DNA from 3 places in the Clostridium sp. FP1 genome. Region 2 is predicted to be linked to each of the others. Evidence: riboswitches for the same ligand, from Rfam matches in the RefSeq annotation. Region 2 holds a riboswitch; each other region holds the start of a gene.

The links. A riboswitch is a leader RNA that binds a small molecule or an ion and turns the genes downstream of it on or off. The one in region 2 is predicted to bind thiamine pyrophosphate.
Region 1: it holds a riboswitch for thiamine pyrophosphate, as region 2 does, so the genes downstream of both, G9F70_RS12490 (MTH1187 family thiamine-binding protein) here and thiS (sulfur carrier protein ThiS) in region 2, are expected to answer to the same signal.
Region 3: it holds a riboswitch for thiamine pyrophosphate, as region 2 does, so the genes downstream of both, thiD (bifunctional hydroxymethylpyrimidine kinase/phosphomethylpyrimidine kinase) here and thiS (sulfur carrier protein ThiS) in region 2, are expected to answer to the same signal.

What each region holds. Positions count from the first base shown of each region.
Region 1 is NZ_JAAMNJ020000001.1:2,605,583-2,613,868, forward strand. It holds gene G9F70_RS12475 (S8 family serine peptidase) at 1-2,420, shown strand, start outside; gene G9F70_RS12480 (patatin-like phospholipase family protein) at 2,541-3,551, opposite strand; gene G9F70_RS12485 (hypothetical protein) at 3,688-3,987, shown strand; TPP riboswitch at 4,065-4,172, shown strand; gene G9F70_RS12490 (MTH1187 family thiamine-binding protein) at 4,306-4,596, shown strand; gene G9F70_RS12495 (ABC transporter permease) at 4,568-5,344, shown strand; gene G9F70_RS12500 (ABC transporter substrate-binding protein) at 5,382-6,386, shown strand; gene G9F70_RS12505 (ABC transporter ATP-binding protein) at 6,367-7,122, shown strand; gene G9F70_RS12510 (helicase-related protein) at 7,336-8,286, shown strand, end outside.
Region 2 is NZ_JAAMNJ020000001.1:1,507,696-1,515,981, forward strand. It holds gene purF (amidophosphoribosyltransferase) at 1-68, opposite strand, end outside; gene thiE (thiamine phosphate synthase) at 110-709, opposite strand; gene thiC (phosphomethylpyrimidine synthase ThiC) at 711-2,024, opposite strand; gene thiH (2-iminoacetate synthase ThiH) at 2,095-3,201, opposite strand; gene G9F70_RS07355 (thiazole synthase) at 3,201-3,977, opposite strand; gene thiF (sulfur carrier protein ThiS adenylyltransferase ThiF) at 4,007-4,618, opposite strand; gene thiS (sulfur carrier protein ThiS) at 4,620-4,814, opposite strand; TPP riboswitch at 4,875-5,005, opposite strand; TPP riboswitch at 5,145-5,248, opposite strand; gene G9F70_RS07370 (hypothetical protein) at 5,392-5,541, opposite strand; gene G9F70_RS07375 (HDOD domain-containing protein) at 5,531-6,715, opposite strand; gene G9F70_RS07380 (chemotaxis protein) at 7,031-7,939, opposite strand; gene G9F70_RS07385 (DEAD/DEAH box helicase) at 8,215-8,286, shown strand, end outside.
Region 3 is NZ_JAAMNJ020000001.1:1,843,931-1,852,216, forward strand. It holds gene glpK (glycerol kinase GlpK) at 1-677, shown strand, start outside; gene G9F70_RS08920 (hypothetical protein) at 649-879, opposite strand; gene G9F70_RS08925 (hypothetical protein) at 1,058-1,474, opposite strand; TPP riboswitch at 1,721-1,832, shown strand; gene thiD (bifunctional hydroxymethylpyrimidine kinase/phosphomethylpyrimidine kinase) at 1,967-2,791, shown strand; gene cytX (putative hydroxymethylpyrimidine transporter CytX) at 2,784-4,001, shown strand; gene thiM (hydroxyethylthiazole kinase) at 3,977-4,813, shown strand; gene thiE (thiamine phosphate synthase) at 4,803-5,429, shown strand; gene G9F70_RS08950 (6-phosphofructokinase) at 5,668-6,885, shown strand; gene G9F70_RS08955 (alanyl-tRNA editing protein) at 6,970-8,187, opposite strand.

The sequences.
Region 1 (8,286 bases), 1.1 Mb from region 2:
AAAGTTTTCTTATAGAGTCAGCCACAGATGGACTTTACGTTTCAGGTTATACTGGTAAGGATGCAGAAGGAAATTACATTATAGATAAAGAAAAAATATTTATTTCTCCAAATGGCGATGGAAAGTTTGATAATGTAATTCCAGAATTATTTTTCTTTAGAAATGTAAAAACAGTAGAGGGAGATATAGAAAATAGTCTTGGCAAGGTTGTAAAAACTTTTACTGCAAAAGAGAATGTAAGAAAAGCTGAAGGGTTAGAAGGTGAAAAAGCTAAAGCAGCACGGTTACTTAATTTAAAATGGGACGGCAAACTTGATGATGGGAATATAGCACCAGATGGTCAATATAAATTTGTGGTAAAATCAACAGTTGATTTAAAAGGTTCACAGCCTCAACAGTATTATTTGCCAGTAAAAATTGATGGTACAGCACCAAAATTAGAGATTACTTCACCCAAAACTACGGAAACTAAAAAATATACAGTACAATTTAAAGCAGAGGACGAATTTTTAGGATTAGGTAAAGTGGTTGTTAATTTGAATGGTAAAGATATGGATAAAACATTAATAAAAAAAACAAACAATGTATTTAGTTGCGAAGTGGAATTAATTGACGGATATAACAAAATAAATGTATCTGCTTATGATTTAGGAGAAAATAAAATTATCAAAGAACTTATTATTAAGTTTGGTAATGTAGCACAAGACAAAGAGCCTCCAACAATAGAATTAGCTTCTAAACCAGGTTCTACTACAAGTGATTATATCTTCATGTGTAAGGTAACAGATGCGGGGTCTGGAGTAGCGTCAGTTTCTATTGCATTTAATGGAGAAAAAATAGACAGTTCATTAATTAGTAGAATTGGTGATATGTATAGCTACAAGACAATTTTAAAGACTGCAAATAATATAATAAAAGTAACAGCAGAAGACAATGAAAAAAATATAGCAAGTAAGGAATTTAATATTGGAGTTAAAGAAGATAAAGAAGGTCCAATTGTTGAATTATTATCACCGTCTATATCATCTACAAAAGAATATAAATTAAAATTCAAGATGATGGATGAATTATCTGATGTTGATTTTTACTTAGTATATTTTAATGATAAAATTATGAGTAGTTCAAGTATTAAAAAAGATGGAGACATTTATTCTTCTGATTTAGAATTGCTTCAAGGTGATAATATAATAAAAATAAGTGTATATGATAAATTAAACAATGTTACAAGAAAGAGTTTTATAATTAAAATGGGAGATCTATCTAAAGATAGTGTAGCTCCAAAAATTGAATTGAAATCATCTAATGTATCAAATGTAAGTAAGTATATATTTAGTGCTAATATTACGGATGATTTATCAGGTGTTTCTAAGGTTTCTATATTGTTAAATAATGTACAAATAAATAGTGCTAAAATTGTTAAAACTGGAGATGTTTATAGTTCAGAACTAGAATTAAAAGAAGGAGAAAACAAAATAAAAGTAGTGGCCACTGATATTGCAAAAAATGAAGCGACTAAAGAATTAAGTGTTAAATATGATAAAGGTAGTAGCGGAGAAGACAAAGAAGGCCCAAACGTTGAATTAGTTTCAGGAAAAAATTCAAATATAAGTAAATATAAATTACAATGCAAGATAACAGATCCATCAGGTATAAATTATGTAGCATATAAAGTAAATGGTATAAGAAAAAGTACAATAACTGGAAATGTAACTATTGATGGAGACATATATAGTTGTGACTTAGACTTAGTGCAAGGTGATAATAAAATTGAAGTAAGTGCTAAAGATAATAAGGATAATTATAGTTTTCCTGAGTTTATTGTGAAACACGAAACATCAATAGCTGATGTTATAGCACCAAAAATAGATTTAACTTCATCAGATAAATCAAGTTTAAGTAAGTATGCATTAAATATTAAGATTACCGATGAGTTATCCGGTGTAGCTAAGGTCTCTATGTGGTTAAATGATGTGGAAATAGCTAGTGCTCAAGTTATTAAAACTGGAGATGCCTATAGTACAGAGTTATACCTAAAAGAAGGAGAAAACAAAATAAAAGTGACAGCTACAGATAAGCAAGGAAATGTAAGTAATAAAGAATGTGTAATTATTTACACAAAAGGATTATCAATAAAATTGAAAAACAGTATTATTGATAATGGAGAAGCAAAAATATCATTTGAAGTGATAAACCCTACTGAAAAACCTGAAAGTATAACTTTGATTATCGGATTATTTGATAATTATAATAAGCTTATTTCATACAAAGTTGTAAATGGTCAGGTAGGTAAAAATGAGCAAATTATGTTATCAGAAAAAATACAATTAACACCAAATGGAACTCGTATAAAATGCTTTATATGGGACAGTCTTGAAGGTATGAAGCCATTTATAGATGCAACTGAAATAATTGTACATTAAGAGTGCTAAGACAATATAAAATTTTTGCAATTGCATAAAGTAAATTGATTAGAAAAACAGCCCTGTATAATGTATAGGAGCTGTTTTTCTTCTTTTAATTTCACAGATGAAACATATGCTTTATTTAGAAGAATTACTTCTAAGGAGTGAATGCTTTTTATAATTAACTTCCCAATTTTTAAGGAAATCATAGGCACAAACTTCACCAGAATCATATAAATCCATAATTTTTTTATTAGAAATATTAAAGTCTGTGGTTTTAATATCAAGAGTATTGATTTTTACAGTTCGTAGATAATCCATTTCTCTTATATGAATATCATCCTGTGCTTCTAACATAGTCTCAATAATTGAACTAGTGAAATTCAAAATATTTGTGATTTTATGTTCTCGGATTTCTTTGTTTCCTCCTAGCTTAAAACCAATGGTTGGCCACCTGGGGATGCCATTTACATCAAAAATCCAAACTGGGTAATTACTTAGAACCCCGCCATCAACAATGAAAGACTTTTTATTAGAATTTGCATCATTTAAATTTACAGGTTGAAAAAAATAGGGAATAGATATACTCATTCTAATTGCCAAACTTACTTCCAAATCATCAGGATTTATACCGTATTCAGCAATGTCTTCTGGCAATATTAGCATCTTCCCACGGCTAATATCCGTTGCTATAATATGAAGCTTGTATTTTCTTTTATACTTCTTATTATTTAAAAGAATCCCTTTTTCTTCTGGGATAATCAAGTCTCCAAAGGTTACTTTTTTTTCGTTTTTAAGCTGAAGTTTATTTAAAAGAGCTTCATCAATCCAGTTTTTCAAATAATCACCTTTAAAAATGCCTTTTTTAAATAGTAGATTGCAAGTATTAGATAATATAGGAATATTAAAATGACTTTTATCAGCAATTCTCTTGTAGTCAATTTGTATCATTAATTTTTTTATTTCTTCAGCGCAGTAACCCGCTGCAACTAGTGCAGCAACAATAGAACCAGCAGAGTTTCCTGAAATATTCTTCCACGCATACCCATTATCCTCAAATGTTTTTAAGGCACCTACAAGACCAATGCCTTTAACCCCACCACCTTCAAACACTACATCTGCAAATTTTCTCTTATTATAAATGTCCATATATAACACCCCTTTATGAGTAATATATGAACAAGTAGATTTCCATGACCTATATTATCGAAAATAAATTATATTTACACCCTTGTTTATGAAAAGAATATCATATATTATAATGATTTTATAAAAGAGGCAATCAATGAAAAATATAGAAGAATACACACCTTGTGAATTAGCTACATTAGCAACAGTAGTAGGGATTTTAATTGCTGAAAAGCTTAATGTTAATCAACAAAATGTAGTAGGAAATTTTTTAGTAGGTGTAGCACAGATCATTTTGATAATTGCAGCTCAAGCTCAAAATCTCCAAGCGCAGCAAAATACCCAATGTGGAGATAATGGGAAAAATGATACTAAGGGTAGCAATAAGGATTTGCAAAAACAAATAGACGAACTTAAAGAACATATCAAAAATTTTGAAAACAATATGAGCAATTAAGAAAAATCAATAATATCTTAAAATTCTTTGACATTAAAAGAAACTTAAGGTAATATGAATTTGTAAAGTAACTAAACATTAAAAATTAGGGGAGTCAATATTTTGTCTGAGAGGAAACATTTATGTTTCGACCCTTATAACCTGAATTGGGTAATGCCGGCGGAGGGAAAATATGATTTGCACTTAGTTTTAAATAAGACTTTATAACGGTGCAAAGTTATAGGATTAAAAAACCCTTCGTTCAATTAAGAGCTAAGGGTTTATTTTATTTTATTTTAATAATGCATCACCCTAGGTGATGACTAAGGAGGAATTTAAATGTCAGTTGTAAATGTAAGTCTTCAAGTTATACCAGTGGTGGCAGAGGAAAGAATCTACCCTGTGGTAGACAAGGTTATAGAGTATATTCAAGCTAGTGGAGTAAAATATGAGGTAGGACCAATGGAAACTACTATGGAGGGTGAACTAGATGAGCTTTTGGATATAGTAAAAATGGCTCAAGAAATTTGTGTAGAGCAAGGAGCGGCTAGAGTTGTTTCTATAGTAAAAATAGATTATAAAGCTGAAGGCGTGACTATGAATGAAAAAACATATAAATATAGAAAATAAACTCATTCCTGTATTTTTCCAATTAGTAATTCTTTTTATATGGCAGATAGCTATAGATAAGTGGAAGGTTCCACAGTACATATTGCCTTCACCAAAAGACATTATTATTACCTTAGTTAATATATTGCCTAGTATTACTAAACATATTTATGCAACATTATGTGAAGCCTTGATTGGATTCACAATATCAATTTTGCTCGCATTAATTTTAGCTATATTAATGGACAATGTAAAGCTTATCAAAAAATGCGTATATCCAATTTTAGTAGTATCTCAAACCATTCCTATTATTGCTTTAGCACCACTTTTTGTAATATGGTTTGGTTTTGGAACATTGCCTAAGATTATTGTGGTAGTACTAGTATGTTTTTTTCCTATAGTTATTAGTTTGATGGATGGTTTAGAATCAGTGGACATGGATATGATAAACCTTTTAAAGACCATGGGAGCTAGTAAGTTTAAAATTTTTACAATGGTAAAGCTACCAGCCTCTACTGTGAATTTTTTTTCAGGCCTTAGAATAGCTGCGACCTATAGCATTATGGGGGCAGTTATTGGAGAATGGCTAGGAGGAGATAAGGGCCTTGGGGTATATATGATTAGAGCTAAAAATTCATATGCCCTTGATAAAGTTTTTGCAGTAATTATAATTATTGTATTATTAAGCATGGGACTATTTGGGCTCTTGTATTTATTACAATATTTTTTTACTCCTTGGAGTAGAAATAAAGCAGATAAGAAAAACTAAACTTATATAATATTTTATTCTACTTGGAGGTAATAAAATGCTAAAGAAATCAATTTCATTATTATTAATAGCTTCAATGACTGCAGTTTTATTTGTAGGTTGTGGTACAAAAAAAGAAAGTGTAACTAAGGAAGAAACCTTAAAAAAGGTTACAGTTATTTTAGATTGGGTACCAAATACTAATCATACTGGATTATATGTAGCAAAAGACAATGGATATTTTAAAGAACAAGGACTTGATGTGGAGATCATCCAGCCTGCACAGGGAAGTACTTCAACTTTAATTGCTGCAGGTAAAGGAGATTTTGGTATAAGCTATCAAGAAGATGTAACTTATGCTAGAAGTGCTAAAGATCCACTTCCAATAAAGGCTATAGCTACAATAATTCAACACAACACTTCAGGATTTGCAGCACCTGTGGGGAAAAACATTAAGTCGCCCAAGGATTTTGAAGGTAAAACCTATGGTGGATGGGGATCTCCTTCCGAAACTGCAATATTAAAAGCCCTTATGAAAAAAGATAATGCGGATTTTTCAAAATTAAAGACAGTGGATGCAGGAGCAGAGGATTTCTTTGCTGTAACTAAGAAAAATATTGATTTTGAATGGATATTTTATGGATGGACAGGAATAGAAGCTAAGCTTAAAAATATTCCTATTGACTATATTGATATTGGAAAATTAAATAATGATTTAGACTATTATACTCCAGTAATTATAGCTAATGAAAATAAATTAAAAGAAAATCCAGAAATAGCAAAGAAATTTTTAAAAGCTGTTACAAAAGGATATGAATATTGTATGGAAAAACCTGAGGAAAGTGCTAAAATTTTATTGAAAAATGCACCAGAGACAGATAAAGCTCTTGCTATAGAGAGTCAAAAATATTTAAAGGGACAGTATAAAGCTGAAGCTAAAAGATGGGGTGAAATGAAAGAATCAGTTTGGAATAATTACACCAAATTTCTTTTAGACAGAAAGCTTATACAAAAAGATATGAAGGCAAGTGAGGCATTTACTAATGAGTACTTACCAAACTAGTAATGAAAAATTAAAGGTATCAAATATTAAAAAAACCTTTGGAAGTATGGATATAATAAATGATGTTTCCTTTTATGCCAGTGAAAATGAATTTATAAGTTTACTCGGACCAAGTGGCAGTGGTAAAAGTACTATTTTCAATATTATATCAGGTCTTTTACTTCAAGATTCAGGTGAAATTATAATTGACGGACGAGAATGCCATGGTAATATTGAAAAGGTAAGTTATATGCATCAAAAGGACTTGCTATTACCTTGGAAAAATATTGTGGACAATACTACACTTTCTCTTATAATAAAAGGGAAATCTAAAAAAGAGGCAAGGGCCGAGGTGCTTACTCATTTTAAAACTTTTGGACTCCAGGGCTTTGAATATAAATATCCATTTCAGCTTTCCGGAGGTATGAGGCAAAGAGCCGCATTACTTAGAACATATATGTCATCCTCGGATATTATGCTGCTAGATGAGCCTTTTGGTGCACTTGATGCAATTACTAGATCAAAGATGCACTATTGGCTAATAGACGTGATTAAAGAACTAAAAGCTACCATAATATTTATAACTCATGATATTGAGGAAGCAATATTTTTATCTGATAGAATATATGTATTATCAGATAAACCAGCAACTATAAAAAAAGAAATAATTGTTGATTTACCTAAAAATAGAACTGCGGATATAGTTACATCAGAAAAATTCAATGAAATAAAGAGAATTATTTTACAAACATTATAAGGAATCTTAAAAAACAACCCAATAAAACATCCACCTTAAAATAATTAAGTTGGGTGTTTTATCTTTATGTGCCTAAAAAAGGTATGAAAAATTAGTATTGTGATAAAATATAATATTAAGTCACATGGAGATAAATACTAAGTCAATATAAATCGCATTTTTGACTTGGTATTTATCTTCATGTTCCTAGCTACTGAATATTGGAGGAAAGAAATGAAAAAAGGAGCGCTAGAAAGAAATTTCATAAAACTAAAAAGTCAGTTTTCACAGATTAAAGAAATAGCAGTACACACTAAGTCAAATGCCTTGTGGGAACATGAAGCAGCGGTAAGAAAGAAATTAAAGGAACTAAAGGCGTTTAAGAGTGAAAATTTCAAAGACTATAAAAGGGTTTATGAAAATTATTCACAGTTACTGGAATATATATCAATAAGGCTTGTGGATGATTACAATAAGAAAAATAATACAAACTTTAATTTTGATATAATCTCAAAGAATAAGGGTGAAAGCTATTTAAAATCTGGAATTATAAGTGTATTAATAACTGAGCATATTCCTGAAATTATATCTAGTGAATTTGAACGTGTGTTTCCAACTAACCCTAAAGATGAATATGAGGGAACAAGGAAATTCAAGAGAAAATTTTATCTCCATTTAGGTGAAACTAATACGGGAAAAACCTATAATGCCATGATGCGGCTTAAAGAGTCAACAAGTGGAATTTATCTTTCTCCACTAAGAATATTAGCACTTGAGAACTTCGAAAGATTAAATAGCCAAGGCGTAAAATGTAACCTTGCAACTGGAGAAGAAGAAATAAATATTGAAGATGCTGCGCACATTTGCTGTACTATAGAAAAATTAGATATAAGGGAGGAGTATGAAGTTGGTATTATAGATGAAATTCAAATGATCGATAATGACCAAAGGGGAGCTGCTTGGACTAGAGCTGTTTTAGCATTAAAAAGTAAAGAGATACACATTTGCGGAGCAATAAATGCAAAGGATTTGCTTATAGAAATAATAGAGGATTGCGGAGAGGAGTACGAGATTATTGAGTACAAAAGAGATGTCCCTCTTGTAATGGAAGATAACTCTTTTGTATATAAGAGTATTCAAGAAGGCGATGCACTTGTTACATTTTCAAAGAAGAAAGTGTTAGAA
Region 2 (8,286 bases):
TCTTCATTAGAAAATACACCTACTATTCCACATTCCTCTTTATATTTATCAGCATCATTAATTTGCATTTTATCACTTCCTTTTAATACCTAACTTGCATTTGTTGCATCTATACAAATTCCATTATCTTATCAGCATATTGTTTTGTTACAGTATAAGGGTCCTCAGCTTGCATTATGGTAGACATAATTGCGGCGCCACCTGCACCTGATTGCATAACCTTAAGAATATTTTCGGGTTTTATTCCACCTAAGGCAATTACAGGAATAGTGACATTCTGCTTAATAGTTTTAATAAGATCTATGCCTTTAGGCGGAAGACCTTTTTTACAATCTGTTTGGAATATATGACCTAATAATAAATAATCAGCACCGTGTTTTTTGGCTTCCACTGCTTCGTATAGGCTGTGAACGGAAACTCCAATAATACCCTTAAAGGATAACTTTGTTTCAATAAATTTTTCAAAGCTTAAGTGGAAGCCATAAGCTTCCACTTCCTTTGCTACTTTTAAATTACTATTTATTATTAGCTTTACATCTCTGATACCTATAACTTTTATCACTTTTTTAGCCATGCTTAAAAGCTCAGCGTAAGATGAATCTTTTTCACGAAGAATAATAGCAGATATACCGCCATTTATAGCTTCATTAATAATATTATAAAAATCCTTATTATAAGCTAGATTTCTATTGGTTATTAGGTATAGCACATTAATTGTCTTCTCTTAAAATATTTATATCTTTGCCCTGCATTATTTTATTCATATTTCTCACAGCACACATTTTTCCGCACATAGTACAGCTATTCTCATGTTCAGGAGTAGATTCTTTTCTATATCTTCTAGCTTTTTCTGGGTCAATTGAAAGCTGGAAGGTTTTTTCCCAATCAAGTTCTTGTCTTGCTTTAGCCATTTCATTATCCCAGTCGCGAGCACCTGGAATATTTTTAGCTATGTCACCAGCGTGAGCAGCTATTTTTGCAGCGATGATACCTTCTTTAACATCTTCAAGCATTGGTAATCTTAGATGCTCAGCTGGAGTTACGTAACATAAGAAATCAGCTCCACAACTTGCAGCTAATGCTCCGCCGATGGCACTTGTTATGTGGTCGTAGCCTGGTGCTATATCTGTAACTATAGGTCCGAGTACATAAAAGGGAGCACCGTGACAAAGTTTCCTTTCAAGGAGCATATTTGCTTTAATTTCATTTAATGCCATATGACCTGGTCCTTCTATAATAACTTGTACATTTCTAGCCCAAGCTCTTAGGGCAAGTTCTCCCAGTGTCATTAATTCTTTGATTTGACAAGCATCAGTAGAATCACTTAGACAGCCTGGTCTGCATGCATCTCCTAGACTTAAGGTTAAATCATATTTTTCACATATATCTAATAACTCATCGAAATATTCGTAAAAAGGATTTTCCTTATTGTTAAGTTCCATCCATGCATAAAGAAGGGAACCACCTCTTGAAACAATGTTCATAAGGCGTTTATTTCTTTTAAATACATTAGCAGTTTCACGGTTTATACCTGCGTGAATAGTTACAAAATCAACACCATCCTTTGCATGCTTTTCTACAACATCTAAAAATTCCTTTGCAGTAATGTCCTTTAATTCTTTATCATAAAAACCTACAGCATCATATATTGGAACAGTACCAATCATAGCAGAAGAGCATGTAACAAGTCTTTGTCTAAATTCTTTGGTTTTTCCAAAGGAGCTTAAGTCCATTATAGCCTCAGCTTTCATGTCTAAAGCTAGTTGTACTTTTTTCATTTCTTCATCAATATCATAGCAATCCTTTGATATACCTAAATTTACATTTATTTTTGTTTTTAAGCCTTCTCCAACGCCTTCTGGGTCTAGGGATTTGTGATTCTTATTGGCAGGTATAACAATTTTACCTTGTGACATAAGCTTTTTTAAAAGTTCTACATCCATATTTTCCTTTTTAGCCACTATTTCCATTTCCTTTGTAGTAAAGCCTTTTCTTGCAGCATCCATTTGAGTTGTATATATCATTTTAAAATCTCCTTTATTATTTAGTTTTTTTTAATACTCAGTATATTTCATGCACCTTTTAATGATGAATTTAAAGTGCCATCCAATCCTTAAAAATAGGTTGATAGTTTTTAGCAAGTATTGCTTGCTTAACTTCTTCAACAGTTCGATCATCACTTATTTCAAATTGACTCTCACCAGAGGAGGATGATGATGTATGGCCTCCAACTTCTGTAGATACACCAGCAGACATTTTAGTTATTCCCAGGGGAATTAAATTATCTCTAAAGCTCTGGGTTTCTCTTGTAGAAAGTGTTATACCTACACGAGGAAGAAAGATTCTAAAAGCAAGAATTATTTGAAGTAAATTTTTATCTTCTACAAAACATAGATCATTAAAACTTCCTACATGAGGTCTTATTCTAGGGGTGGAAATACTAACTTCCATCTCCGCATATTTATTTTGAAGATATTCTGCATGTAGTGCTGCAAAAAAAGATTCTTTTCTCCAATCAGCAAGACCTAGCAGTGCGCCGATATTAATGCTTCTAATTTTGGCTTTGCAGCCTCTTTCAGGTGCATCTAATCTAAACTTGTAATCTTTCTTTGGGCCTTTGATATGGACTTTGTCATAAATACACTCATCATAAGTTTCTTGAAAGACGGTTAGACCATCTACGCCAGCTTCAACAACTTTCATATATTCATCTGTAGTTAAGGGATATATTTCTATTGAAATTGAATCAAAGTATTTCTTTAAAATTTTCACGGCATCAACTATATAAGATACAGGAGCTTCAGTGCTACTTTCACCGGTTAGTACAAGAATGTGTTTAAGCCCCGAAGACGCAATAGCCTTTGCTTCTTGTTCAATTTCTTTCATAGTTAAGGTTTTTCTTTTTATTTTATTTTCCACATTATAGCTACAGTAGGCACATTTATTAACACAATAATTTGATATATATAAGGGGGTAAATAGCAAAATTGTTTTTCCAAAATGCTGCAGTGATAATTGATGAGCCTTTTGTGCTATCTTTTCCATATGTTTTTCGGCAGTTGGCGAAAGTAGTGCTAAAAAATCCTGTTTTGAAATCTTATCGTTGTTAAGAATATTTAAAATATCTTCATCTTTTATTTGTTTAAAAAAATCCTCAAAGTCAATATTCTTATGCTCAGTATAACAATCATAAAAACTCATTATTTATCACCTTCATGTAAAAAGCCAGTTAGAGGAGAAGATGCTACAGCTAAACTATTTTCAGAGCCAAGCTTTGAAATATACGCAAGTCTTCCAGCTTTTACTGCAAGTGAAAAGGCTTCAGCCATTTGCACTGGATTATTTGAGGTTGCTATAGCAGTATTAACAAGTACTGCAGCAGCTCCCATTTCCATTGCTTCAGCTGCCTCAGAGGGTCTTCCTATACCGGCATCAACGATTATCGGAAGAGATATTTCGTCTATTAGTATTTGTATTAATTCCTTAGTTCTTATTCCACGGTTAGTTCCTATTGGAGAACCAAGAGGCATCACCGCAGCGGCGCCGGCTTCAACTAATCTTTTTGCACTCATTAAATCAGGACTCATATAGGGAAGTACTACAAAGCCTTCTCTTGAAAGAATTTCAGTTGCGTTTATGGTTTCATAGTTATCAGGTAATAGATATTTGTTATCTGATATAACTTCAATTTTAATCCAGTTACCACAGCCCATGGCTTTTGCAAGGTGAGCTATTCTAACTGCTTCTTCTGCATTTCTAGCGCCAGAAGTATTAGGTAACAATATACAATTTTTAGGTATGTACTCTAAAATATTTTCTTCTTTCGATGATAAGTTAACTCTTCTAATTGCCATAGTAACTATTTCAGTACCACAAATTTCAATAACTTTGGGTACCATAGCATTATTACTGAACTTACCTGTACCTATTAATAGTCTGCTTTTAAGCTCTACACCAGCGATTATTAGATTGTCCATAATATACACTCCCTTTATATAAAATAAATTTAAACATCATTTTCCCCTAAAATAAGTCTAAGTACCATGTTAGCTTGGTGATTTGCTACTATATTTACTCTAGGTGCAAAAGGCGTGTAGCCTAGATCAATATCAGAGAATTCATCACCAGCTAGATAAAAATTATTTCGTATTTTTCTTGTTTTTATTGAGTTACTTGAAAAATATCCTGCCATACCAGAGCCAGCCACTATAGGTTTATCAGGCATTTTAAGCAAAGTAGTATTAACTAATGTAGCTTTACTTTGAGAATTATCAAAGGCTTCAACTATGATATCTACATCCTTAAATAATTGTTCTATATTAGTTTCATCCACAAATATATTTGTGCTTTCAAGCTCTATATCAGGATTAATATCATTCAATACTTCTTTTAAGGCTTCAGTTTTATACATTCCAATATGCCTTAAAAAGTATTGCTGCCTATTTAAATTGCTTTTATCCACTTTATCAAAATCAATAAGTACAAGTTTGCCTATACCTATTCTTGTTAAAGATACTGCCACATTTGAACCTAGACCACCAAGTCCAGCAATACCAACTACAGCATTTTTAAGTTTTTCAGAAATATTATCCACAGGTATCATGTTGATATTATCCATTTTAACCACCTCCCACAAAGCTTACTACTTCAATGATATCTGCCTTATAAAGTTTATGGTTTTCATAGTTTTCTTTTGGTATGATTTCATAATTTACTTCTATAACTACTTTTTCGGAAGATAGATTTAAATGAGTAAGTAGGGTAGTTATAGTTATGCCATTTTCAAAGATCATTTCAGTGCCATTTATAATCATGATTTACCTCCTAAAAAGAATATTATGGAAATAAAAAATACAAGCCCATAGAGAGCTTGCAATAAAAATACAAATCCGCTCCCTACGTTGGAATTACCCAAATCAGGTTATGAGGGTCAGAGATAACATCTCTTTCTCAGCTTATGAAGGCACATTTTTCATGTGACAAGTAAGCTCCCCTTGCTTTAGGCATTTCCATAAAATAACTAGTGGTAATCACTTGTTATTTTATGGAAATGACTAATTATTAAATTTTAAATATAAACTAAAAAAAGCTTTACCATATGGTAAAGCTTTTTACAAGGAAATACTATAAAGACTAATTATAATAATCATCGCAAATAACTTTCCTACGGTAGTTTTAGCTACATCAGGTTCAGAGAGTTAGGTTAATATAAACCTTCTCAGCCAAATTGGCACCCCTAGTTAATTATATTTATTTTTCATGTGAACAATAACCAAAATATTACTTTGTGTTCATTATAGTACTGAAATATTATTCTGTAAAGGTTTTTTTGTAGCTTATTATTTTACAGATGCCACGTGGGTGGCACCTTTGTTTTATTTCATATGTTAGTTAGTTTTCTTCGATTACATCATTTATTTTTGTTAAAGGAAGTTTAATTGTAAAAATAGTTCCTGTTCCAACTTCAGTTATAACGGCTCTTTTAATTGAGCTTAATACGTTTACTTCATCATCTACGAAAAGTACATTGTTATACTCCATTCATGTCCACCTCATTCTTAATATCTTCAATAAATTCTTCAAACTCTGATTTTTTAATATTCAAACAATTAAAAGCATTATCATCTAAAATTGAGTAATTTTCTAAATTTAACAATTTGAGTGAATAGTAATCAGCAATATGAATAGTGCAAGTTAGTTCAAGATTTATCTTACTGGCATTTAAAGGGTTATGATGGTATAAGGCTGATTCTACAATAGAATCAGGGATACCCCACCAGTTTAAAAGATATGCACCAATTTCTTCATGAGATACGCCTAAGCGTTCCTTCTCAGCTTGACTAAATGGTATCTTCCTTTTAGTAATATCATTAAGTACATTCTCGTATTCTATAGGGAAATTTTTAAAGAGAATAATTTTTCCTATATCGTGCATAAGACCTGCTGATGCATCTTTATCTAGTAATTTTTTTTTGAGTAAATTTTTGTATATTTTAACCATGATTTGATTTGTCAGACTAGAATGGGCCCAAAGTAATTCTTTTTCTTTTAATTTAGTAGGAACTAAATTAAAAATTTCTGACGTCAGAATTATATTTTTAATGTTTACCAAGCCTAAATTCATAATTGCTTTCTTAACTGCTCCTGTTTTTGCTCCAAAATAGGCACAATTAGCTACCTGCAGTATTTTACTTGAAATAGCAGGATCCTCTTGTATAGTTGATGAAATCTCTTCTATATCAGCATCTCTAGCTATAAGCTTATTCAAATTTATATATAATCCAGGCAAAGTAGGTAAGGTATCGAAGGAGTTTACAATATCTAATAAATTTTCATTTTTTAATAGTTCCTGGGTCTTAAAAATTTCATTGATAGCTATTTTAAACGTTTCATCCTCCCAAGGTTTTAAAAAATAGGCTCTTGCCAAGTTATTTTTTATAGCGCTAAATATCAAATTCTCTTCAGCATAACCACTTAATATTACCCTAATAGTTGAAGGATACAGTAACATGACTTTACTTAAAAGTGCATATCCATCCATCTCAGGCATTTTTAGATCTGAAACAATTAGAACTATAGTATTTTTACTTAATATATCTAAAGCTTCTGCGCCACTTTCAGCGTAAAACACGGTATACTGGCTACCTAGAAACATTCGCCTAATAGCTTTTAAAATAGGCTTCTCATCATCTACAAATAAGATAGATTTATTCATATAATCACCTCTTGTTAGAATATTTGATATTTAGTACCTGCATTAATTATCGGAATCTTTGTAAAATTCTTTAATTTTAAATTTTTAACGACATTTCAGAAGGAAAGTCTCCTGCTTCTATAAGTGAGAAAATTTAGTGCCACTTGTCACGGAGGTGGCATTTTTGTTATTATTACTTAATTGAGAGATTTTGTATGTTTCATGTGTATTACTATATGAGAGGTGTTTAAAGATGATAGATAAATTGGTTAATCGACTAAAAGCTGTGAATATTAAATTCACAGCTTTTATTACTAATAGTGTATATAGTGTTATTTACTTATGAGAATTGCTAATGAATCCATCAATACAAGTTACAAGCTCTCCTATTTCGGGCTTGCTTAGTTGTGCATCTGCACCAACAGAGTTACCCTTATGTTTTAAATCACTAGTAATTAATGAAGAGAATAATATAACTGGCAATTTTTTAAGGATAATATGTTCTTTAATTTTTCTTGTTAGTGTATGACCATCCATTTGAGGCATTTCAATATCAGTTATAAGTACGTTACAGTCTTCCACAAACTTTTCATTTTTTTCCTCAACTAAATTAAGTAAATAATCTAAAGCTTGCTTTCCATCATCAAATATCTTTAAGTTATTAAATCCAGCCTTAAGAAGAGTATCTTTTAATAATCTTCTAATTAATGGAGAATCATCAGCCAGGACTAGTTTAACATTAGATCTATCTTTATAAGCTATGTCAACAATTTTATCCTCACTAATTCCTGTAGAAGGACTGATATCAGTAACTATTTTTTCGAAATCTAGAAGTAGTATTATTTTATTTCCTAAAACAATATTTCCTATAACTAGTGAATTAACAGATATGTCATCGGGCTTGGTTATTTGTTCCCATTTAATACGATGAACACCTACAATATTGTCAATACTAAAGGCAACCTGAATTTTATTAAATTCGCATAGAATAATTTTTGCTTCAATTTCACTTTTATGCTGTTTTTCTAAAACATATTTTAAATCTATTAAGGTTATTATTTTATCTCTATATAGTGTAAGTCCTGCTATGGCAGGATGTGAATCAGGGAGTTTTGTTAAGTTATTTGCATGTATTACCTCTTTAACTTTTATAATATTAATTGCATAATGCTTATTACTTATGACAAATTCGAGTATTTCAACTTCACCAGTTCCAGATTCTAATAGTATATTGTTATTATTCATACTTTCCCTCACTTTCGAATGGTTATAAACATAGGATTTAATAAAAAATAAATTTTAATTGAATTATTTCGTAATTTTTTTTGAAATCATATATATTATATATGTCGAACAAAAACTTCACAACTTTACTTTTAAATATATGAATTATGATTTATTGGTAAAGTAGAATTTAAAAATAATAAAACAGAATATAAAAGTGAAATTTTTAAGTTAAATATGGTAAACTGTATAGTATGCAATAAAATATTAACGGCATTAGTAGAGGGTGAAGTTAAATGATATTAAATGGCGGATGGATAGAAACTACAGAAGGCATGCACACATTTATATTGTGGGGCGAAAACGGG
Region 3 (8,286 bases), 340 kb from region 2:
ATACAGGAGAAAAGGCAATTGAATCCACACAAGGATTACTTACTACCATTGCTTGGGGAATAGATGGCAAAGTTGAGTATGCACTTGAGGGTAGTGTATTTATAGCTGGAGCTGCTATACAATGGTTAAGAGACGAGCTTCGTATGATTGACAATGCTGCTGATTGTGAGGAATATGCAAATGCAGTAGAAGACACAAATGGAGTATATGTGGTTCCTGCTTTTGTGGGGCTGGGAGCACCTTATTGGGATCCGTATGCAAGGGGGACAATAGTAGGGCTTACAAGAGGAGCGAAGAAAGAACATTTGATAAGAGCGACTCTGGAAGCACTTGCTTACCAAACACATGATGTTTTAAAAGCAATGCAAGAAGATTCTGGAATTACACTTACAGAACTTAAAGTAGATGGAGGAGCTTGCTCAAATAATTTCTTAATGCAGTTTCAATCTGATATTTTAAACGTTCAAGTAGACAGACCAGTAGTTACTGAAACTACTGCGCTAGGTGCGGCTTATCTTGCAGGACTTGCAGTAGGATATTGGAAGAGTAGAGAAGAAGTAGCAAAGCATTGGGCAATATCAAGAAGTTTTAAACCATCTATGACAGAGGAAAAAAGAAAAGAATTACTTCATGGATGGCATATAGCTGTTAAGAGATCAGGTATAAAACTTGAATAGGGTGGAATAAAAAATACCCACAAGAACTGTCATCGATTTTGACATTCTTGCGGGTATAAGAACCTTTTCCTTTTTTGATCTTTTGAATTCCTGTGCCTCTTCCAATTTCACTGGAATTAAATTTTCTTCTATTTAAATTCAGTTTGTTCATGTCAATTGTGAAGGACATACCTTGAATTAATTGCTTTTTAGATTTTTTCATTTAAATCTTCCTTTCATCTTTTATTTATTATATATTATGATAATTTCACATGAAATGCAATAGATTTTTGAAATTCAGCTGGATTTTTCTTGTAGTAATAAGCTACTAGGCATATCATTCAATATGGTTTAAGATTACAAAAAAAAATTAAGGCAGGATAATCCCGCCTTAACTTTTTTTATTTACTAGTACCTTTATTTGCTACTGATTGACTATTTAATTTTTTTGTCTCTTCTAATGTAGTACTATTAGTGCTACTACTCATATTATCCATGTTAGCCATGCTATTCATACCAGCACTATTACCTGAATTAGAAGCTGATTGGTTATTTAATTGTTTTGTTTCTTCTAAAGTAGTACCATTAGTGCTACTACTCATATTATCCATGTTAGACATACTACTCATAGCATTTGAAGCACCTATAGTACCTGAACTAGAAGCTGATTGATTATTTAATTGTTTTGTTTCTTCTAAACTAGCAGGATCAGAGCTCATATTCATACTATTCATAGCAGAGGCTGAAGCACCGCTATTACCTTTATTTGATACTGATTGGTTATTTAATTTTTTTGTTTGTTCTAAATTATTATTCATAAACATTCTCCTTCCAATATAAAAATTACACTGTACATATTCAGTGCTTATATAGTTTAACCATTTTCTTATAGAATATAGATGAAAAAATTAGTATGTATGTAATTTTTTAATTTTCATATGAAATTATCAAAAATAATAATTTGTCTATAATAATTTGTTATGTTATTATTAAGCGATGAAAGAAAATCACTAGACCTATGATTAGTTATTTTATTTCATATGTAACAGTTTATAAAAGTGAATAACCAAGCACAGGGGAGTTGGATAAGCCAACTGAGAGCAAGAACTGTAATTCTTTGACCCTAATAACCTGAACTGGATAATGCCAGCGTAGGAAGTTGTTTAATGGTGTATTATATATGTATATATTTTTATATAGCATGGTAATTTAAACACAAATCCTATGGGTTTGTGTTTTTTTGTTGTGAGTAAAAATAACTAATTGAAATAAAAATGTTTAAAATGTATAACAAATAGGAGGAAATTGAAATGAAAAAAGTTTTGACTATAGCGGGTTCTGACAGCTCAGGAGGAGCAGGAGTGCAAGCAGATTTAAAGAGTTTTAGTGCCAATGGGGTTTATGGAATGACCGTTATTACAGCAATAACGGCGCAGAATACCATGGGAGTTTTTGCAGTGCAAGATTTAGAAAAAGAAATTATTGTGGCACAAATTGATGCGATTTTTACAGATATAACTGTAGATGCAGTTAAAATTGGTATGGTGTCTGTGATTTCAACTATTGATGCCATAAGTGAAAAATTACAACAGTACAAACCTAAAAACATAGTACTGGATCCTGTAATGATTTCAAAAAGTGGTTATTCACTATTAAAGCCAGAGTCAAAAACCGCACTTATTAAGAATTTAATTCCATTAGCATCACTTATAACCCCTAATGTTCCAGAGGTCGTGGAAATTCTTGGCGAAGTACATTCAGAGATTACAAGTATTGAAACAGTGGAAGATATGGAAAGGGCAGCAAAAGAAATATACAAGTTAGGCTGTAAAAGTGTGCTTTTAAAGGGAGGCCATATAGAGGGAGATGCCATAGATGTATTTTATGATGGGAAGGAAATTACACATTTTAAATCCGAAAGAATCTCTACAAAAAACACTCATGGAACGGGATGTACGCTGTCTTCTGCTATAGCTGCAAATTTAGCGTTGGGTTTTAGTATGAAAGACGCAATAAAAAATTCAAAAGAATACATAACTACTGCTATAAAGCATTCCTTAGATATTGGATATGGAGTTGGACCTACTAATCACTTTTATGAATTATATAAGAAAGCAGGTATAGCAAATGATTAAGGATAGTGAAAAACTAGGATTTTGGACCTTTTTATTTTTATGGTTTGGAGCTGCGGTTTCTGTTGCTGAAATTCTTACGGGAGGATTCATTGCACCCTTAGGATTTAAAATAGGAGTGGTAGTAATTTTACTAGGACACTTGATTGGCACAGGAATATTGATGCTAGGTGGTATAATCGGTACTAGAGAAAAAGTGCCAGCCATAACTTCTACCGGTATTTCTTTTGGAGTATATGGTACATATTTATTTTCTATTTTAAATATACTTCAGTTAATTGGTTGGACGGCAGTTATGATAAAGGTAGCAGCCAGTTCTGTAAACTTAATAACACAAAGTTTATGGAGCTTCAATAATGTTTTAGTATGCATAGTGCTTATTGGAATACTTACAATATTGTGGCTTAGTTTTGGTAATGCAGGTATGAAAAAATTAAATACTACAGCCGTATTTTTGCTTTTTATACTTACTTTGGTTCTAGGATCAATTATTTTAAGGGATAAAACATTATATGCAAAGGCGAGTAGTTCAGGGATATCCTTTGGTGGAGCATTAGAACTCAGTATAATTATGCCGCTTTCTTGGTTACCTTTAATTGCAGATTACACTAGATTTGCAAAAAGTGAAAAGGGAGGAGCCTATGGAAGTTTTATAGGTTATTTTTTAGGAAGTTCATGGATGTTTATTATAGGCCTAGGAGCTGCTATAGTTTCAAATAATTCAGACCCTTCAGCTATTATGCTTGCTGTAAATTTAGGAATTACTGCTTTAGGCATAGTGGTACTTTCCACAGTAACCACTACATTTTTAGATGTGTATTCAGCAGGAGTTTCTTTTTTAAATATTATGCCAAAGCTCAGTGAAAAAAAAGTTGGTATTGTTATGGCTATTATTGGTACCTTAGTGGCTGTAATACTTCCTATAGAAAATTACCAAAGCTTTTTATATGCTATAGGGTCAGTATTTGCACCCTTATTTGCAATTTTAATTACTGACTATTTTATAATAAAGAAAAATACAAAGCTACAAGATAGTGTCCTTATCAATTGGGGAGCTATCATTGTATGGATTATAGGAATAGTACTTTATTATGTTTTTATAAAAAAAGATTTGCTACTGGGAGCTACAGTACCAGTTATGATTATTACAGGATTTATCTATGCAATAACTTGGAGGTGGACGTATAAATGGAAATTAATAAAAAAATCATAGAATTATTAAATAGTATAAAAGAAAAAAATCCCTTGGTACATCATATAACAAATTATGTTACGGTTAATGATTGTGCTAATATTACCCTTGCTATTGGTGGGTCGCCAGTTATGGCGGAGGATATTAATGAGGTTTCTGATATGGTATCTCTTTCCTCTTCACTTGTAATAAATATAGGAACCTTAAACTCTTCAAGTGTACAATCTATGATTCAGGCAGGAAAAAGAGCAAATGAGTTAAATATACCTGTTATTTTAGATCCTGTTGGAGCAGGGGCAACATCCTATAGAACAGAGACCGCTAAAAGGATTATAGACGAAGTAAAATTAGCGGTTATTAGAGGGAATTTATCGGAAATAAAAACAATCTATGGTGTTAATTCTAAAACAAAAGGTGTAGACTCTTCAGAAAGTGTTTCTGAAAATGGCAATGAGCTTATAGAAGAAAAAGAAATGGCAAGAGCACTTGCGAGTAAATTAAATACAGTGGTGGCTATAACTGGAGTGGTAGACATAATAACAGATGGTAAAACTCTTTACACCGCATCAAATGGGCATAAAATAATGGCTAAGGTTACGGGCACGGGATGTATGTGCACTTCACTTATTGGTTGTTATTTAGGAGCAGGAGATAACAATCTTCTAGCAGCTTTATCAGGAATTGTTTCTATGGGTATTGCAGGAGAAATAGCCTATGAAGGTTTAGATAAAATTAACGGTGGCACAGGAACTTTAAAAGTAAAAATACTAGATGCTATTTATAACTTATCTCAAATTGAAATAATAGAAAGGAGCAAAATAAATGAAGAATAATATAGATTATAGCCTTTATCTTGTTACAGATAGGGATGTTATAGTAAATACAGATATATATACTGATGTAGAGGAGGCTATAAAAGGCGGAGTTACATTAGTTCAGATTAGAGAAAAGAAGGTAGGTACTTTAGAATTCTATAACATTGCAGTAAAAATAAAATGCATTACAGATAAATACAAAGTCCCACTAATAATTAATGATAGACTTGATATTGCCCTGGCAATAGATGCTGCAGGGGTCCACCTGGGTCAAAGCGATATGCCAGCAGATATTGCAAGGCGTATACTAGGCAATAATAAAATAATAGGTGTTTCTACATCAACCCTTGAAGAAGCTAAAAAGGCCGAAAGACAAGGTGCGGAATATGTAGGGGTGGGGGCTATGTTCCCTACAACTACTAAAGATGATGCAAGTGCGGTTTCTGTAGCCTGCTTAAAAGAAATAAAGGAAGGTATTTCTATTCCTGTAGTTGCTATAGGTGGAATTAGTGAAAAAAATGTATCATTATTAAAGCCAGCAAATATTGATGGTATAGCAGTAGTTTCGGCTATACTTTCCAAAAAATCTGTAAAGATAGCAGCAGAAAAATTAGGGGATTTATTTAGAGCATAAAAGCGAAGATTTTGAAAATTCAAAATAGTTGTTGTAATATATGTAAAAACAAATTATAATCTATTTAGAAATTAATTTGATTATTACAATATTAGTGCTTTATTTATAAGAAGTCTAAAAACACTAAAGTAAGTTAGCCCAGTATGATGAATAATCACATTGGGCTTTTTATAATGTTTTTATGATTTAGTAATACATATAGTGTAAAGAAATGACAAAATTATAAGGAGTGTTCAATATGATATTTCCAGGTAAGGTTTTAATTGCACAGGGTGGAGGTCCAACCGCTGTTATTAATCAATCCCTAGTTGGCGCAGTGCTAGAAGCAAGAAAATTTGCGCAGGTAACAAAAGTCTATGGTGCTATAAGTGGAGTAAATGGAATAGTTAATGAGAATTTTTACGATTTAACTCGTGAAACAACTCATAATCTAGAGCAGGTTGCGATGACTCCCTCCTCCGCACTTTTATCTACAAGAGACAAGCCAGATGAAAAATATTGTAAGGAGATATTCACTGTGCTTAAAGCCCATGATATAAGATATTTCTTTTATATTGGGGGAAATGATTCGGCAGACACCGTTAGAATAGTAAATCAACAGGCTAAAATTTCAAATTATGAACTAAGAGCAATTCATATTCCAAAAACCATAGACAATGACCTTATGATTAATGATCATACTCCTGGATACGGATCTGCCGCTAAATATATAACCAATGCTTTTATTGGATCCAATCTTGATAATAGAGCATTGCCAGGCATCTATATAGGGGTAGTAATGGGGCGTCATGCAGGATTTTTAGCAGCTGCATCAGCCCTAGCTAAAAAGTACGAAGATGATGGTCCACATTTAGTATATTTGCCAGAAAAAATCTTTAGCATTGAGCAATTTTTAGTTGATATAAAAAATGTTTATGATAAACATGGAAGATGTGTAATAGCTGTATCAGAAGGTATTCAAGATGAAAAAGGAGTGCCAATCATTACGAGCCTTATGGAGAAAGTAGAAAAAGATGCTCATGGAAATATACAACTATCAGGAACAGGAGCCTTAGGGGATCTTTTATGTAAATATATCAGAGATAATTTAAATATTAAAAGAGTTAGATCCGATACCTTGGGATATCCACAAAGATGCTTTATGGGGTGCGTGTCAGATGTAGATAGAAATGAAGCTCGCGAAGTAGGAGAAAAAGCTGCACAGTTTGCATTGTGGGATAATGTGGATGGATCTATTACTATACATAGGACAGGCCATTATTCTGTAGATTATAGACTCACGCAATTAGACGCAGTAGCAGGAAAAACAAAAGTAATGCCTGATGATTTTATTAATAGTGCATGCAATAATGTAACTGAGGCATTTTTAAATTATGCAAGGCCGTTATTAGGTTCAGACATGCATTATGCACACAGACTTAGAGCACCTAAAATACCGAAAATTTTATATAAATAGGGCTGGAATTTAGATGGTTTAATAATAATAAGTCAAAATACATTAGCATTTTGACTTATTACTGAAATCTACGGAGTAAATGTTTTAAACTTTAGAACTCAAGGTTATATGATCTTTAACCTTACTTAAGGCGTAATCTAGCGCAGAATCTAAATTATTATTATTTCTTCCTCCACCTTGCGCAGAAAGGTCACTTCCACCGCCTTTACCATCTATAAGGGTTATGGCATCCTTAAGAAGGGCGTTCATGCTAATCATATTTAAATCCTTTGAACACATAAATAAAAGATTTGCTTTATCAACAGATTTTACTCCAAATAAAACTACAACCTTTGGTGAGGATACTAATTTTGTTGCTAAGGTATTAGTGTATTTTAAATCACCGTTATCATAAATGCATTTAAGCACCTTAATGTCTTTTATTTTTGTAGCGGATTCTAACATATTTTGAACTTCATACTGTGCAACTATTGCTTTTAATGTGCTTTTTTCACTAAGGGCCTTATTAAGTTCATAAGAGAGCCTATCTACTTCGGATAAGAGAGTAGAACTATTGCAGGATAAAAGTTTAGACATTTTATCTATGGCCTCATGTTTTGAAATATAATCAGAAACTGCTCTTGAACCACATAAAAATTCAATTCTCATACCATTCTTGTATTTTTCAAATTTTATAACCTTAATTAATTGTACCTCAATAGTTGAACTAGGATGTATTCCACAGCAAGGATTTACATCAATATCGCCTATCTTAACTATTCTAATTTTTTCGCCAGCTTTTACTGGGATTTTTTTTATTGTTAATTTTTTTAATTCAGAATTGCTTGGATACAGTACTTCTATCGAAATATTGTCTAAAACTATTTTATTAGCCTTTGTTTCGGAGGCTTTAATTTCATCACCTATAATAATTTTATCAATATCGATTGTTGTAGAATCCGTTCCAAGGTGAAAACCAATGGTAGATGCATTAAATAAATCAGCAAGACAAGCAGAAAGGATATGCTGACCTAGGTGTTGTTGCATATAGTCGTATCTTCTATGGAAGTCTATACTACATTTAACCTTGTGAATTTTCAGTGGTTTAACTGCAACTACATGATATATTTTTTCATCTTTTTCATAAACATAGGTTACTGCAGTACCATTTATATTTCCAGTATCACAGGGTTGGCCACCGCTTTCAGGGTAAAAACAGGTTTTGTCTAGTTCAATATGATACTCTTTTTCTTTTTCTATTACATTTATTACTTCAGCTGTAAATTCTGTTTGATATGTATTTTCATAATATAATTTTTCCAAAGTTAAGCATCTCCTTTTAATAACTATGTTGCATAGTAACTATGTGTGCATAAATATATGATATGTTTTTAATCTATGGGAAATTTTAAGACTTTATAA